DNA from 2 places in the Pseudomonas sp. 9.2(2024) genome. Region 2 is predicted to be linked to the other one. Evidence: predicted binding sites of a transcription regulator. Region 2 holds the regulator's gene; the other holds the start of a gene.

Region 1 (7,246 bases), 690 kb from region 2:
CGCCGGTCAACGGTGCCGCCGCCGCGATTTTCTTCGGGTCGGTGAGCACGGTCTGGATGCTCGAGGCCGCGCCACGGGTCGGAGTCACCTTGAAGGTGTCACCGGCGCTCAGAGCACCGCCATTGAGGGCCAGGGTGAAACCGTCGATCACCGGAGGCGGCGTGGTCGTGGTGCTGAACGAACCCATGTCGGTGCCGTCCGAGCGCTTGACCGTGTAGTTGGTCGCGCTGGTGAAGGTGACCTGGTAATCGTTGGTGGTCAGCTTGCCGGTGTCCTTGATGGTCACGTCAAGGTTGCCCGAACCCGCGCTGTTGCCCGCCTGGGCAATGCTGCGCTGACTGATCAGCGCGGCACTGTTGATGTTGTTGAAAATCGCTGCGCCGAAGTCACCGTTCTTGTCGATGCCCTGGGCTTGCTGGCGGTTGACCTGATCGGCGATCACCAGCGCCACACGACCCAGCTCGTTGAGCGACGGGTCGAGCACTTCCTTGCGATAGCTCAGCAGACCGCCGATTTCGCCGCCACTGATCACCGAAGTGATGTCGATGGTGCTCGAACCGCGATCCATCTGGATGCCCATGCGCGACGGGTCATCCTTGCTCGGCACGGTGCTCAGGGTATTGGTGGTGTTACCGACAACCAGCGGCTGCCCGCTGCCGACGTAGACGTCGAAGCTGGTGCCGCGCTCGACGACCTGCGCGCCGACCAGCTGGGAGAGCTGGCGCACGGCTTCGTTACGGGTGTCGAGCAGATCGTTCGGCTGGCCGCCGCTGGTGGAAATCTCGCCGATTTTCTGGTTGAGATTGGCAATCGAGGTGGCCAGTTTGTTGACCTGGGCCGCCATGTCGCCAAGGTTGCCGTTGAGCGTGGTGTTCTGGTCGTTGAGCTGCTTGGCCAGTGCGTTGAAGCGGCTGGTCAGGGCTTGCGCGCCGGTCAGCACCGACTGACGGGAAGTGTCGTCGGTGGCCGAGGTCGATACGCCTTGCATCGAGGTGAAGAACTTCTGCAACACGCCGGTCAGGCCGGTGTTGGTGTCGGACAGCGAACCGTCCAGCGCTGTCGCCTGCGCGCCATAGGCGGCCGCTTCGCTGCTCAGCGAGGTGGCGGTGTGCAGCTGCGATTCGAGGTAGGAGTTGTACACCCGACGCACGTCGGCGAGGGTCGTACCGGTACCGATGAACACGTTACCGTACTGAATCGAGGACTTGGTGCCCTGCACGGTTTGCTGGCGTGAATAACCGGCGGTGTCGACGTTGGCAATGTTGTTACCTGTCACAGCCAGAGAGGAAGAACTCGCGTTCAACCCCGACATCCCGATATTGAGCAAACTCATGATTCAAACCTTACCTTGTGTTTATAAGGGCGTTGTTGGAACGCCGGCCGCAGCGTAGTTCTGATTGACCGTCATCTGCCTGGCAATCTGCGAAATCTTCGTCGCGTAGTTCGGGTCGGTCGCGTAACCGGCCTTCTGCAATTCGCGTACAAACTGTTCTGGGTTATCGGCCGACTTCAGCACATCTTGATAGCGATTATTGCTCTGCAGCAAAGTCACCAGATCGTGGAAGCTGTCCTTGTACGAGGCATAGGAACGGAACTCGGCCGTCTCCTTGACCATCTGCCCGTTGCGGAACTCGCTGGTGATCGCCCGGGCCGAATCGCCCTTCCAGTTGCTGCTCGCCTTGATGCCGAACAGGTTGTGACTGCTGCTGCCGTCCTGGGCGCGCATGACCGATTTGCCCCAACCGGTTTCCAGTGCAGCCTGAGCCACCAGATAACGCGGATCGACGCCAATGCGTGCGGCGGCTTCCTGAGCCATCGGCAGCATGGTGTTGACGAACTGGTCAGCGTTGCTGAACGCACGCTTGGCTGGCGCCAACGGGATCTGCGCCATGGCTCGGCCGTAAATCTGCATCTGCCCGCCGGAAGCCTTGTCTGCCTCGGCACGGTCAAGCCAGTCGCCGTTGTACAGCGGGCCGGAACCGGTGACGGCGGCGGTCGTGGCGCGTTGCGGCAGTTGAGTGCTCGCTGCCGGCGTGGCCGACGGTACCAGACCGGCGAGCAAGCGATCCGCCAGTTTCGGCGGCAACGCCAGACGACGCTGGTTGATCATTTCCATATCATTGCGATGGGTCAGTTCGGTGTTCGGCGCATGCACCGAACGCGACGCCCACAGTGGACGCTCGCCGTTGAGTCGCGACAACGGGCCATTGGTGGCCACGGTGCCGGCGGCAATCGGCGTGGCTACGGCAGCGGCCTTGGCTTTGGCTTCTTCCTGCTTGGCGGCGGATGCGGCCGCAGCCTCGCCCGGCGCCATCGGTTTGTTCTTCGACATCTGCTTGATCAGCACGTCGGCCAGACCGATACCACCGCCCTCGCGGGACATGGAAACCGCCAGTTGCTGGTCGTACATTTCCTGATACTGCTTGGCGGCCGGCGTGTTGAGCGGGTTGTCCTGGCCCAGAGCTTCGGTGGCCGAACGCATCGACTTGAGCATTTCACCGAGGAACAGCGATTCGAATTCCTGCGCAACCTTGCGCATGTTGCCGTCGCTGTTCTTGTCGCCGACTTTCAACTGATTCAGACGATTGAGGTCGGAGTACGAACCCGAATCGCTGCTGCTGACCAGACCGCTTTTGCGCATATCCATGGTCGCCGTCCTCAGATCACGATCAGGTCGGCTTGCAACGCGCCGGCCTGCTTCAGTGCTTCGAGGATGGCCATCAGGTCACCCGGCGCTGCGCCGACCTGGTTCACCGCCCGGACGATCTCGTCGAGGGTGGTGCCCGGGCCGAACTTGAACATCGGCTTGGCTTCCTGCTCGGCATTCACCCGCGAGCGCGGTACCACGGCGGTCTGGCCGTTGGACAGCGGGCCTGGCTGGCTGACGATCGGGTCTTCGGTGATGGTCACGGTCAGGCTGCCGTGGGTCACGGCGGCCGGCGATACCTTCACGTTCTGGCCGATGACGATGGTGCCGGTACGCGAGTTGATGATGACTTTCGCCACCGCCTGACCCGGATCCACTTCGAGGTTTTCCAGGATCGACAGGTAGTCGACGCGCTGGCTCGGATCGAGCGGTGCGGTCACACGAATCGAACCGCCGTCGATGGCCTGGGCCACGCCAGGGCCGAGCATGTCGTTGATCTTGTCGACGATGCGCTTGGCGGTGGTGAAGTCGGAACGGTTGAGGTTCAGCGTCAGGCTGTTGCCCTGGTTGAAACCGCTCGGCACCGAACGCTCGACCGACGCACCGCCAGGGATGCGACCGGCCGACGGAACGTTGACGGTGATCTTCGAACCGTCACGGCCTTCAGCGTCGAAACCGCCAACCACCAGGTTGCCCTGAGCGATGGCGTAGACGTTGCCGTCGATACCCTTGAGCGGGGTCAGCAACAGAGTGCCGCCGCGCAGGCTCTTGGAGTTACCGATGGACGACACGGTGATATCGACCTGCTGACCCGGCTTGGCGAACGCCGGCAGATCGGCACTCACCGATACCGCCGCAACGTTTTTCAGCTGCACGTTGCCCGATCCCGGCGGCACCTTGATGCCGAACTGCGAGAGCATGTTGTTGAAGGTCTGCAGGGTGAACGGGGTCTGCGTGGTCTGGTCGCCAGTGCCGTTAAGACCGACCACCAGGCCATAGCCGATCAACTGGTTGGAACGCACGCCGGAAATGCTGGCGATGTCCTTCAACCGTTCGGCTTGTGCATTGAAGGCCGCCGACAACAGGAACGCGGCCACCATGAGACTTCTGAAATTCAACGTAGCCACCTAGAAAGGGAACAGCGGGCTGAGGAAGAAACGGTCGAACCAGCCTGGCTGACTCGCATCGGCGAACGAACCGGTGCCCGAGTAGGTGATGCGCGCATCGGCGACCCGGGTCGAGGACACGGTGTTGTCGGTGGCGATGTCATCGGCCCGCACGAGACCGGCGATCCGCACCAGCTCGTCGCCGGTGTTGAGGGTCATCCACTTCTCGCCACGCACGGCGATGATGCCGTTGGGCAGCACGTCGGCAACGGTCACGGTGATCGAGCCGGTCAGGGTGTTGCCCTGGGCGGCCTTGCTGTCACCTTTGGTCGCGCGGTCGCCTTCGTAGCTGGCGCTCAGGCTCAGGTCATTGCTGCCGATCGGGTTGTTGGTGGTCGCACTGCTGCCGAACAGCGACGTCAGACCGATGCCGGTCTTGCTGTTCTTGGCCACCTGCGAGTTGGCGTTCTTGCTGGCCTGGGTCCTCTCGTTCAGGGTGATGGTGATGATGTCACCGACCCGGAACGCCTTGCGGTCGCTGTACAGGTTCTGTTCGAAACCGGCCTGATAGATCGAGCCGTTGTTGGCGGCCGACGGCAACGGTGTGCGCGGCAACACCGGGGCGTAGTAAGGATCATTGGGCTTGGGCGTCGGAGCGACGCAGCCCGCGAGCGAGACGACCCCACTCAATGCCACAACAGATACAAAGCGCTTCATGACCCTTACCTCACGGTGTTGCAGGCGACCTCATGGCCGCCTCATAGACTTGATTACAGATTCTGCGTTACGAACGAGAGCATCTGGTCGGCGGTGGAGATCACCTTGGAGTTCATCTCGTACGCGCGCTGGGTGGTGATCATGTTGACCATCTCTTCCACGGTGCTGACGTTGGAGGTTTCCAGGGTGTTCTGCAGGGTGGTACCAAAACCGTTCAGGCCGGGCGTACCGACTTGCGGTGCACCGGAAGCGGCGGTTTCCAGGAACAGGTTGTTGCCCACCGCTTGCAGACCGGCCGGGTTGATGAAGTCGGCGGTTTGCAGGTTGCCGATCACTTGCGATGCGGCGTTGCCGGCCACGGTGATCGACACGGTGCCGTCTCGGCCCACAGTGAAGGTCTGGGCGTTGTTCGGGATGACGATCGCCGGTTCCAGGGCGAAACCGCTGGCGTTGACGATCTGGCCGTTGGAGTCGAGGTGGAAAGTACCGTCACGGGTGTAGGACGTGGTGCCGTCCGGCTGCAGGATCTGGAAGAAACCGCGACCGTCGATGGCCATGTCCAGCGGCTGCTCGGTGGTTTGCAGGCTGCCGGCGGTGAAGTTTTTCTGGGTGCCGACAATGCGCACACCGGTACCCACTTGCAGACCTGACGGCAGTTCGCTGTCCTGGGTCGACTGGGCGCCTGGCTGACGCTTGATCTGGTACAGCAGGTCCTGGAACTCGGCGCGGTCACGTTTGAAACCCGTGGTCGACACGTTCGCCAGGTTGTTGGAAATGGTGGTCAGGTTGGTGTCCTGGGCGGACAGACCGGTTTTGGCAACCCATAGAGCCGGAAGCATTCGATTCTCCTCGTGCGCCTGTTTTACGGCGCGACGTTCTGATAATTAGCTGATCTGCAAGACCCGAGCCATGGCCTGGTCGTCGTCTTTGGCGGTATTCATCATCTTGACGTGCAGTTCGAACTGCTTGGCCAGGGCCAGCACCGACGTCATTTCTTCCACGGCATTGACGTTGCTCGACTCCAGGAAACCCGACACCAGTTTGACGTTGGCATCGGCCGGCGCAGGCTGGCCGTCCTTGGTGTAAATCGAACCGTCCAGGCCCTTGTTCATGTTCTTGATGTCCGGGTTGACCAGCTTGATCCGGTCGACTTCGGCCATGACGCGCGGGCCCTCGCCCATCGCACGGATGCTGATGGTGCCGTCTTCACCGACTTCCACCTGCTGCTCCGGCGGCACGGCGATCGGTCCACCATTGCCCATGACCGGCATGCCGTTGCCGGCACGCAACACGCCGAGGGCATCGATATTGAGGCTGCCGGTGCGCACGTAGCTTTCACCGCCATTAGGGTTCTGCACGGCGATCCAGCCGTTACCCGACACGGCGACGTCGAGGTCACGGCCGGTCTGCACCAGCGAGCCCGGCGTGAAGTCGGTGGCGGGCCGTTCGCTCATGGCAAACGCACGCGCCGGAAAGCTGTCACCGAACACCGGCATCGAACGCGCCTGCTCCAGGTCGCGCTGAAAACCATTGGTGGAGATGTTCGCCAGGTTGTTGGCATGAGCCTTTTGCGCCAGTGCGTTCTGGCTGGCGCCGGTCATTGCCACATAAAGGTACTTGTCCACACTCTTTCCTCTGCATGCCGGACGTTTGCCGCCCACCGCTGTACTGCTGAGCCATAAGCAATTTGCAGACCAACTTTTTTTCTGGCGGCTGAGGGCCCGGTAAACAAAGGACTTGAGGGATTTTGCGAGGATGAGGGAAATGTATCGAAGTCGAAAAACCGGCGGTGTCATGCCGCTTGGCGGCAAACACCCGATCCGGCCGTGTTCACTCGGACGCGTCCTTGCCGACTTCATACTCACGCAGCTTGTTGGCAATCGTGGTGTGCGAAACCCCGAGCCGCTTGCCCAGTTGCCGGCTGCTCGGATGCTCTGAATACAGTCGCTCCAGTACCGCCTTCTCGAAGCGCCCGACAATCTCGTCCAGCCCGCCTTCGAGGGAGAAATCGCCAAGCGGCTGACGCACGCCGTAATCCGGCAGGCGAATGTGCTCGGCCTTGACTGTGCCGCCGTCGCACAGCGAAACCGCCTGGAACAGCACGTTCTCGAGCTGCCGCACGTTGCCCGGCCAATGGTAGTGGCTGAGCCGGTCCATCGCCGCCGGCGCCAGTTTCGGTAGCGGGCAGCCGATCTGCCGGCTGGCCTGATCGAGAAAGTGCTCCACCAGCGGCGTCAAACCATCGAGGCATTCGCGCAGTGGCGGGATGTGCAGCGACAGCACGTTCAAGCGGTGATACAGATCCTGGCGAAACTCGCCTCGTGCGCACAACTCCGACAAGTCGACCTGGGTTGCGCAGATCACCCGCACATCCAGGTAAACCTCTTCATCACTGCCCACCCGCCGGAAGCAGCCGTCCTGCAGGAAGCGCAGCAATTTCACCTGCAAGCGCGGGCTCATTTCGCCGACGCCATCGAGGAACAACGTGCCGCCCGCCGTCAACTCCAGCAGCCCGAGCTTGCCTTCGGCACGCGCGCCTTCAAAGGCACCGGGGCCGTAGCCGAACAGTTCGGTCTCGGCCATCGACTCCGGCAGCCCCGCGCAGTTGAGCGCCATCAACGGCGACTGTCCGCGCGGACTCGCCAAATGGCAGGCCCGTGCCAGCAATTCTTTGCCGGTGCCGGTTTCGCCTTCAATCAATAGCGGTGCATCCAGCGGTGCCATGCGCCGTGCTTCACGCACCACCGCCGCCATCACTTTCGAGCTCTGGAAGATG
Region 2 (7,246 bases):
CGGGCGACACCAAGCCTGTACAGGGCTGGGGCGTGACCATTCAGTACCACGCCGCGCAAAACCGCGTTGTGCTGATCGACAAGGCGAAAGTCGTCGACAAGGACAACAACACCACTCAGGGCGAGAAAATCGTCTATGACACGGTGAAAAAGCTGGCCAGCGCTGGTCGTGCCACCGGCAACAAGGTCACCGAAGCGCGTCCGCGCATTGACATGGTGATCCAGCCGAAGAAGAAAACCGACGAGAAAACCCAGTAATGGCAACTCTGAAAGCTCAGCACCTGGCCAAGGCCTATAAAAGCCGCCAGGTCGTGCGCGACGTCAGCCTGTCGATCGACAGCGGTCAGATCGTCGGCCTGCTCGGCCCTAACGGCGCCGGCAAGACCACCTGCTTCTACATGATCGTCGGTCTGGTCCAGGCCGATCAGGGTCGCGTACTGATCGACGATCTGGACGTCAGCCACCAGCCGATGCACGGTCGCGCCAAGGCCGGTATCGGCTATCTGCCGCAAGAAGCGTCGATCTTCCGCAAACTGTCGGTAGCCGACAACATCATGGCCATCCTTGAGACCCGTCAGGAGCTCGACAAGGCCGGTCGTCGCAAGGAGTTGGAAAGCCTGCTGCAGGAATTCCACATCAGCCACATCCGCGACAACCTCGGCATGAGCCTGTCCGGTGGTGAGCGCCGCCGGGTGGAAATCGCCCGTGCACTGGCCACGGCACCGAAATTCATCCTGCTCGACGAACCGTTCGCCGGTGTCGACCCGATCTCTGTCGGCGACATCAAGCAGATCATCCACCACCTCAAGGCCAAGGGCATCGGTGTACTGATCACCGACCACAACGTCCGTGAGACGCTGGATATCTGCGAAACCGCCTACATCGTCAACGATGGCCAGTTGATCGCCGAAGGCGACTCCGCGACCATCCTCGCCAACGATCTGGTGAAGGAAGTCTACCTGGGCCACGAGTTCCGCCTGTAAGCTCGACGGTATTCGACCAGCCGTCCGGGTGCTGTAACGTTGAAGCGCTTTTTTATACGCTTTTATTGTTACAGCGCTCTAGGCAAACACGACAGTTTCAGGCATATAATTTGCTTAAGTTTGGCGCTCCGGCGCCCTGTAGTGGATGGCGCATAGCGCCGGCGAATAAGGTGTTAAGCCCCTGCCATGAAACCATCGCTAGTCTTGAGAATGGGCCAGCAGCTGACGATGACACCGCAGCTGCAACAGGCCATCCGCCTGCTCCAATTGTCTACCCTGGATCTGCAACAGGAAATCCAGGAGGCTCTGGAATCCAATCCGATGCTCGAACGCCAGGAAGACGGCGACGACTTCGACAACTCCGATCCCATGGCCGACAACGCCGAACAGAAGCCCAACACCGAGATCCAGGAACCTTCTTATCAGGAGACCGCGCCGACAGTCGACAACCTCGAAGACGGCGAATGGAACGAGCGAATCCCCAACGAACTGCCCGTTGACACCGCCTGGGAAGACGTCTACCAGACCAGCGCCAGCAGCCTGCCGAGCAGCGACGATGACGAGTGGGACTTCACCACCCGCACCTCCGCCGGCGAGAGCCTGCAAAGCCACCTGCTGTGGCAGTTGAACCTCGCACCGATGTCCGACACCGATCGCCTGATCGCCGTCACCCTGATCGATTGCATCAATAATCAGGGCTACCTGGACGAAACCCTCGAAGAAATTCTCGAAGCCTTCGATCCCGAGCTCGACATCGAGCTGGACGAGATCGAAGCCGTCCTGCACCGCATCCAGCAATTCGAGCCGGCAGGCATCGGCGCACGCAACCTGGGCGAATGCCTGCTGCTGCAATTGCGCCAGCTGTCGGCCAAGACCCCTTGGCTGGCCGAGGCCAAACGTCTGGTCACCGATTACATTGACCTGCTCGGCAGCCGCGACTACAGCCAGCTGATGCGGCGCATGAAGCTCAAGGAAGATGAACTGCGCCAGGTCATCGAACTGGTGCAGAGCCTCAATCCGCGCCCAGGCTCGCAGATCGAATCCACCGAAGCCGAGTACGTGGTGCCTGACGTCATCGTGCGCAAGGACAACGAGCGCTGGCTGGTCGAGCTGAACCAGGAATCGGTACCGCGCCTGCGGGTCAACGCCCAATACGCCGGTTTCGTGCGCCGTGCCGACACCAGCGCCGACAATACCTTCATGCGCAATCAGTTGCAGGAAGCTCGCTGGTTCATCAAGAGCCTGCAGAGCCGCAACGAAACCCTGATGAAAGTAGCCACCCAGATCGTCGAGCATCAGCGCGGCTTTCTGGAGTACGGCGACGAAGCCATGAAGCCGCTGGTCCTGCACGACATTGCAGAGGCGGTTGGCATGCACGAGTCGACGATTTCCCGGGTGACCACGCAGAAATTCATGCATACCCCACGGGGCATATATGAACTGAAATACTTTTTCTCCAGCCATGTGAGCACCTCAGAAGGCGGTGAATGCTCGTCCACGGCGATCCGCGCGATCATCAAGAAACTGGTTGCCGCGGAAAATCAGAAAAAGCCGTTGAGTGACAGCAAGATCGCTGGTTTACTGGAGGCACAAGGCATTCAGGTGGCTCGCCGCACCGTCGCCAAGTACCGCGAATCCCTCGGGATCGCGCCTTCGAGCGAACGCAAGCGGTTGATGTAAGCCACGTTACAGCGTTCCAGTGGCAGGCTCTTCGGCCTGCCGCTTTATGCACTGGCAACGAAGGAGAAGCTGTATGCAAGTCAACATCAGTGGACACCAACTGGAAGTTACCCAGCCTCTGCGCGAGTACATCGAGCTCAAGCTCAAGAAGCTCGAAGGGCATTTCGACAAGATCACCAACGTACAGGTCACGATGTGCGTCGAAAAGCTGAAGCAGAAAATCGAAGCCACGCTGCATATTCCCGGCAACGAGGTCGTCGCAAACGCGGAACATACCGATATGTACGCTGCGATCGACGCGTTGACCGACAAGCTTGATAAACAACTCAAAAAGCATAAGGAAAAGACCCAGAGCCTGCTTCAGGGCGCTACCGGTCGATAACCCCCACCCCCATGATCCGACTTGAAAGTATCCTGACCCCCGGCCGTTCCCTGGTGAACGTGCCGGGCGGCAGTAAAAAGAAAGCCCTCGAACAAATTGCCAACCTGATCGCCCGGGAAGTCCCGGATCTGGAGATGCAAGATGTCTTCGAGGCATTGATTGCCCGTGAAAAACTGGGTTCCACCGGTTTTGGCAACGGCATCGCCATTCCTCACTGCCGCCTCAAGGGCTGCGAAGCGCCGATCAGTGCGCTGATGTACCTTGATGCCCCTATCGATTTCGACGCTATCGACGGCGCGCCTGTGGACCTGCTGTTCGTCCTGCTGGTGCCGGAAGCCGCCACCGATGCGCACCTGGAGCTGTTACGCCAGATTGCCAGCATGCTCGACCGCAAGGACGTGCGCGACAGACTGCGCAGCGCGCCAAGCAACGAAGCCTTGTACCAGGTTGTACTGGAAGAACAGAACAGGCCGTAACCATGCGCTTGATCATTGTCAGTGGCCGTTCCGGCTCGGGTAAAAGTACCGCCCTGGATGTCCTTGAGGACAACGGCTACTACTGCATTGACAACCTGCCAGCCGGCTTGTTGCCAGACCTCGCCGAGCGCGCGCTGGTTCATACCGAAATGCTCCAGCCACAGGTGGCGGTCTCGATCGACGCCCGCAACCTGCCGAGCCATCTGTCACGCTTTCCAGAGTTGCTCGAGGAAGTGCGCAGCCGGCACATCCAGTGTGATGTCCTGTACCTGGACGCCGATGACGAAACGTTGCTCAAACGTTTTTCGGAAACCCGTCGTCGCCACCCGCTCAGCAATGCCAATCGCTCGCTGGCCGAAGCCATCAACGACGAAACCGCGCTGCTGGGCCCGATCGCCGATCTGGCCGACCTGAAGGTCAATACCACCAATCTGAACCTCTACCAGCTGCGCGATACCATCAAGCTGCGACTGTTGAACCAACCGGAGCCGGGGACTGCATTTCTGGTGGAGTCGTTCGGTTTCAAACGCGGCATGCCGGTGGATGCGGATCTGGTGTTCGATGTACGCTGCCTGCCCAATCCGTACTGGAAACCGGAATTACGCGCACAATCCGGGCTCGATGAGCCTGTGGCGGAATACCTGGCGGCGCAGCCGGAGGTCGAAGAGATGTTCCAGGACATCTATGCGTACCTGTTCAAATGGCTGCCGCGCTTCGCTGCAAGCAATCGCGCTTATGTGACCATTGCCATTGGCTGCACCGGCGGACACCACCGTTCCGTCTACCTGACCGAACGCCTGGGTCAGGCCCTGCAGAAAACCCTGAAGAACGTCCAGGTTCGCCACCGCGACCTCAGCTAAAGGATTCACACCGCGATGCCTGCTCTGGAAATCGAAATCATCAACAAGCTGGGCCTGCATGCCCGGGCGTCGGCAAAGTTCGTTGGCGTGGCGGGTCAATATCCCGACTGCACGATCAGAGTGGGTCGCACCCCGGAAACCACGGTTGATGGCAAAAGCATCATGGCGATGATGATGCTCGCCGCCGGCAAGGGCACCAAAATCCACCTGAGTACTGAGGGTCATCAGGAACAGGAAGCCATGGATGCGCTGGTCGCGCTGATCAACAACTACTTCGACGAAGGCGGTTGAAAGCCTTTAGTGTCGAGGGAGGGAGCAAGCCTCCCTCTCATCCCAACGCCGTATCCATCACCATCATCAGGCAGAACCCGATCAACAATCCCAGGCTCGCCAGCTTGTCGTGACCATTGCGCCGCGACTCCGGGATCACTTCGTGAGTCACCACCAACAGCATTGCCCCGGCCGCCAGCGCCAGTCCCAGGGGTAATAACAGTTCCGCCAGGCTGACCAGCCACGCACACAGCAGTGCAAACACCGGCTCGACCAGGCCCGATGCCGCCCCGATCAGAAACGCCTTGACCCGCGACATCCCGGCTCCGGCCAACACCAGCGCAATGACCAGTCCTTCCGGCACATCCTGCAAGGCGATGCCCATCGCCAGGCTGTCAGCGTCCGGCATGCCGCCGCCAGCGGAAACACCGACGGCCATGCCTTCCGGGATGTTATGGGCAATGATGGCAAACACGAACAACCAGATACGTGGCGGAATCACCGGATGCTCGACAGTGCCGATGAGCATTTCCGGCGAAGCCCCGGACACCTTGCGATCCACCAGATACAGGCCGAACGCCCCGAGCATGATGCCGAAACAGATCAAACCACTGGCGCCCCACGGGCCAAGCCCCAGACTTTCGGCGGCAGCGATTCCCGGCACGATCAGCGAAAACGCGGTTGCCGCCAGCATCACACCGGCGCCAAAACCCAGCAGCGTATCGCCCAGGACCTGGGGCATGTTGCGGATCACCAGCACCGGAACCGCGCCGAGTGCAGTGCCGAGAGCGCAGATCGCGCCGCCCTGCAATGCCCGCGACAATCTCGGCTCCAGATTCAGCCATTCCAGCCCATGCGCCACCAGCAAGGTCATGCCCGCCAATAGCAGCAGCGATCCAATTGCGTAACGAAACATACGCCCACTTCCGATCGCCAGTGTTTCAGTGCCCATAGTCACCCTTGGATTGTTTTTATAGGAGACTTAAACCAGCGCGGCCTGATAGCGCACAGCAACTTCCGGCCAGTTGATCACGTTGTAGAAAGCGCTGATGTATTCCGGCCGACGGTTCTGATAACGCAGATAGTAGGCGTGCTCCCACACGTCGAGGCCGAGTATCGGCGTGTTGCCGTTCATCAGCGGGCTGTCCTGGTTACCGCTGCTTTCCACCACCAGTTTCTTTTCCGGGGTGACGCTGAGCCAGGCCCAACCACTGCCGAAGCGGGTCAGTGCGGCTTTGGTGAAGGCCTCTTTGAAGCTGTCGAGGCCACCCAGTTGCTCATCGATCGCCTTGGCCAGCGCACCGTCAGGTTTGCCACCGCCGTTGGGCACCATCACTTCCCAGAACAGCGAATGGTTGGCATGACCGCCGCCCTGGTTGATCACCGCCGCACGAAGCTTTTCCGGCAGTTGCTGGACGCTGGCGACCAGCTTCTCCACCGGCCAGTCCGCGAATTCGGTGCCCTCGACCGCAGCGTTCAGATTGTTGATATAAGTCTGATGATGCTTGGTGTAGTGGATCTCCATGGTTTGCGCATCGATGTGCGGCTCCAGTGCGTCGTAGGCGTAAGGCAAGGCTGGCAGGGTAAAAGCCATTTCAGTGGACTCCATGGTGATGTTGGGCAGGCACGCGGCGCGCATTGCCGGTATCCGGGTGCAGCAAGCGTTGGGTGCGCGGGTATTCGCCGTGTTCGCTGATGAAATTGAGCAGCTCGACGTAGGTCTTGCTGCTCTGGCGAAGGGCCGCTTCACGCAGCGCCGGGCGCAGGCGCTCGTCCTGCATGGTCTGCAACAGTCGTTGATGGATCGCGCACAGGTACTCGGCGCTCTCCTCCGGCTGGTTCAGGCGCAGATGCAGGTCGGCCAGGTTGTGATGAGAAATGACGCAGGCCGCCACCGCTTCGTCGGCATCGGCCCAGCGCTCGAACAACACCTGTGCCAAAGCCAGGGCTTGCAGGTAAGCCTCGCGGGCATCGATCAGCTCGCCCAGCATGAAGCAGCGATTGGCCCGTTCGATCGTGCGTTTCCAGTGCTCCATGGTGAACCTCCAAAGCGGTTGCGGTGCTTACACGCCGCCGGCGGTGAGTTTCTCGGGATTGAGCAACTCTTCCAGCTGGCTGCGCGACAGGTCGGTGTGCTCCAGCGCGACATCAATCACCGGACGACCTTGTTTGTAGGCCTGCTTGGCGATCTCGGCAGCCTTCTGGTAACCGATGATCGGGTTGAGTGCGGTCACCAGAATCGGGTTGCGCGACAGCGCTTCCTTGAGGCGCGACTCATTGACCTTGAAGCTGGCAATCGCCTTGTCACCCAGCAGACGGCTGGAGTTGGCCAGCAACTCGATGCTGCTCAGCAGGTTCTGGGCGATGATCGGCAGCATCACGTTCAATTCGAAATTGCCCGACTGACCGGCGATGGTGATCACCGAATCGTTGCCGATCACTTGCGCGGCCACCATGGCGGTGGCCTCCGGAATCACCGGATTGACCTTGCCCGGCATGATCGAGGAACCCGGCTGCAGCCCTTCCAGTTCGATTTCACCGAGACCGGCGAGCGGGCCGGAGTTCATCCAGCGCAGGTCGTTGGCGATTTTCATCA

Evidence for each region. The regulator sigma-54, encoded in region 2, starts transcription at its own class of promoters, with help from an activator protein. The targets are predictions, from matches to a motif close to ANTGGCATNNANNTTGCTNT.
Region 1: ABFB52_RS08755 (flagellar basal body rod protein FlgF) is a predicted target of sigma-54. The motif match lies at 6,150-6,169, and genes of this name have one in related genera.

Annotation. Positions count from the first base shown of each region.
Region 1 covers NZ_CP155585.1:1,948,479-1,955,724, reverse strand. The annotation lists gene flgK (flagellar hook-associated protein FlgK) at 1-1,333, opposite strand, end outside; gene flgJ (flagellar assembly peptidoglycan hydrolase FlgJ) at 1,355-2,647, opposite strand; gene ABFB52_RS08770 (flagellar basal body P-ring protein FlgI) at 2,659-3,747, opposite strand; gene flgH (flagellar basal body L-ring protein FlgH) at 3,775-4,470, opposite strand; gene flgG (flagellar basal-body rod protein FlgG) at 4,524-5,309, opposite strand; gene ABFB52_RS08755 (flagellar basal body rod protein FlgF) at 5,355-6,095, opposite strand; gene ABFB52_RS08750 (sigma-54-dependent phenylalanine hydroxylase transcriptional regulator PhhR) at 6,301-7,246, opposite strand, start outside.
Region 2 covers NZ_CP155585.1:1,254,582-1,261,827, reverse strand. The annotation lists gene lptA (lipopolysaccharide transport periplasmic protein LptA) at 1-257, shown strand, start outside; gene lptB (LPS export ABC transporter ATP-binding protein) at 257-982, shown strand; gene ABFB52_RS05520 (RNA polymerase factor sigma-54) at 1,169-2,662, shown strand; gene raiA (ribosome-associated translation inhibitor RaiA) at 2,736-3,044, shown strand; gene ptsN (PTS IIA-like nitrogen regulatory protein PtsN) at 3,056-3,520, shown strand; gene rapZ (RNase adapter RapZ) at 3,523-4,380, shown strand; gene ABFB52_RS05500 (HPr family phosphocarrier protein) at 4,396-4,671, shown strand; gene ABFB52_RS05495 (ZIP family metal transporter) at 4,709-5,602, opposite strand; gene ABFB52_RS05490 (superoxide dismutase) at 5,633-6,244, opposite strand; gene ABFB52_RS05485 (hypothetical protein) at 6,246-6,686, opposite strand; gene ABFB52_RS05480 (class II fumarate hydratase) at 6,714-7,246, opposite strand, start outside.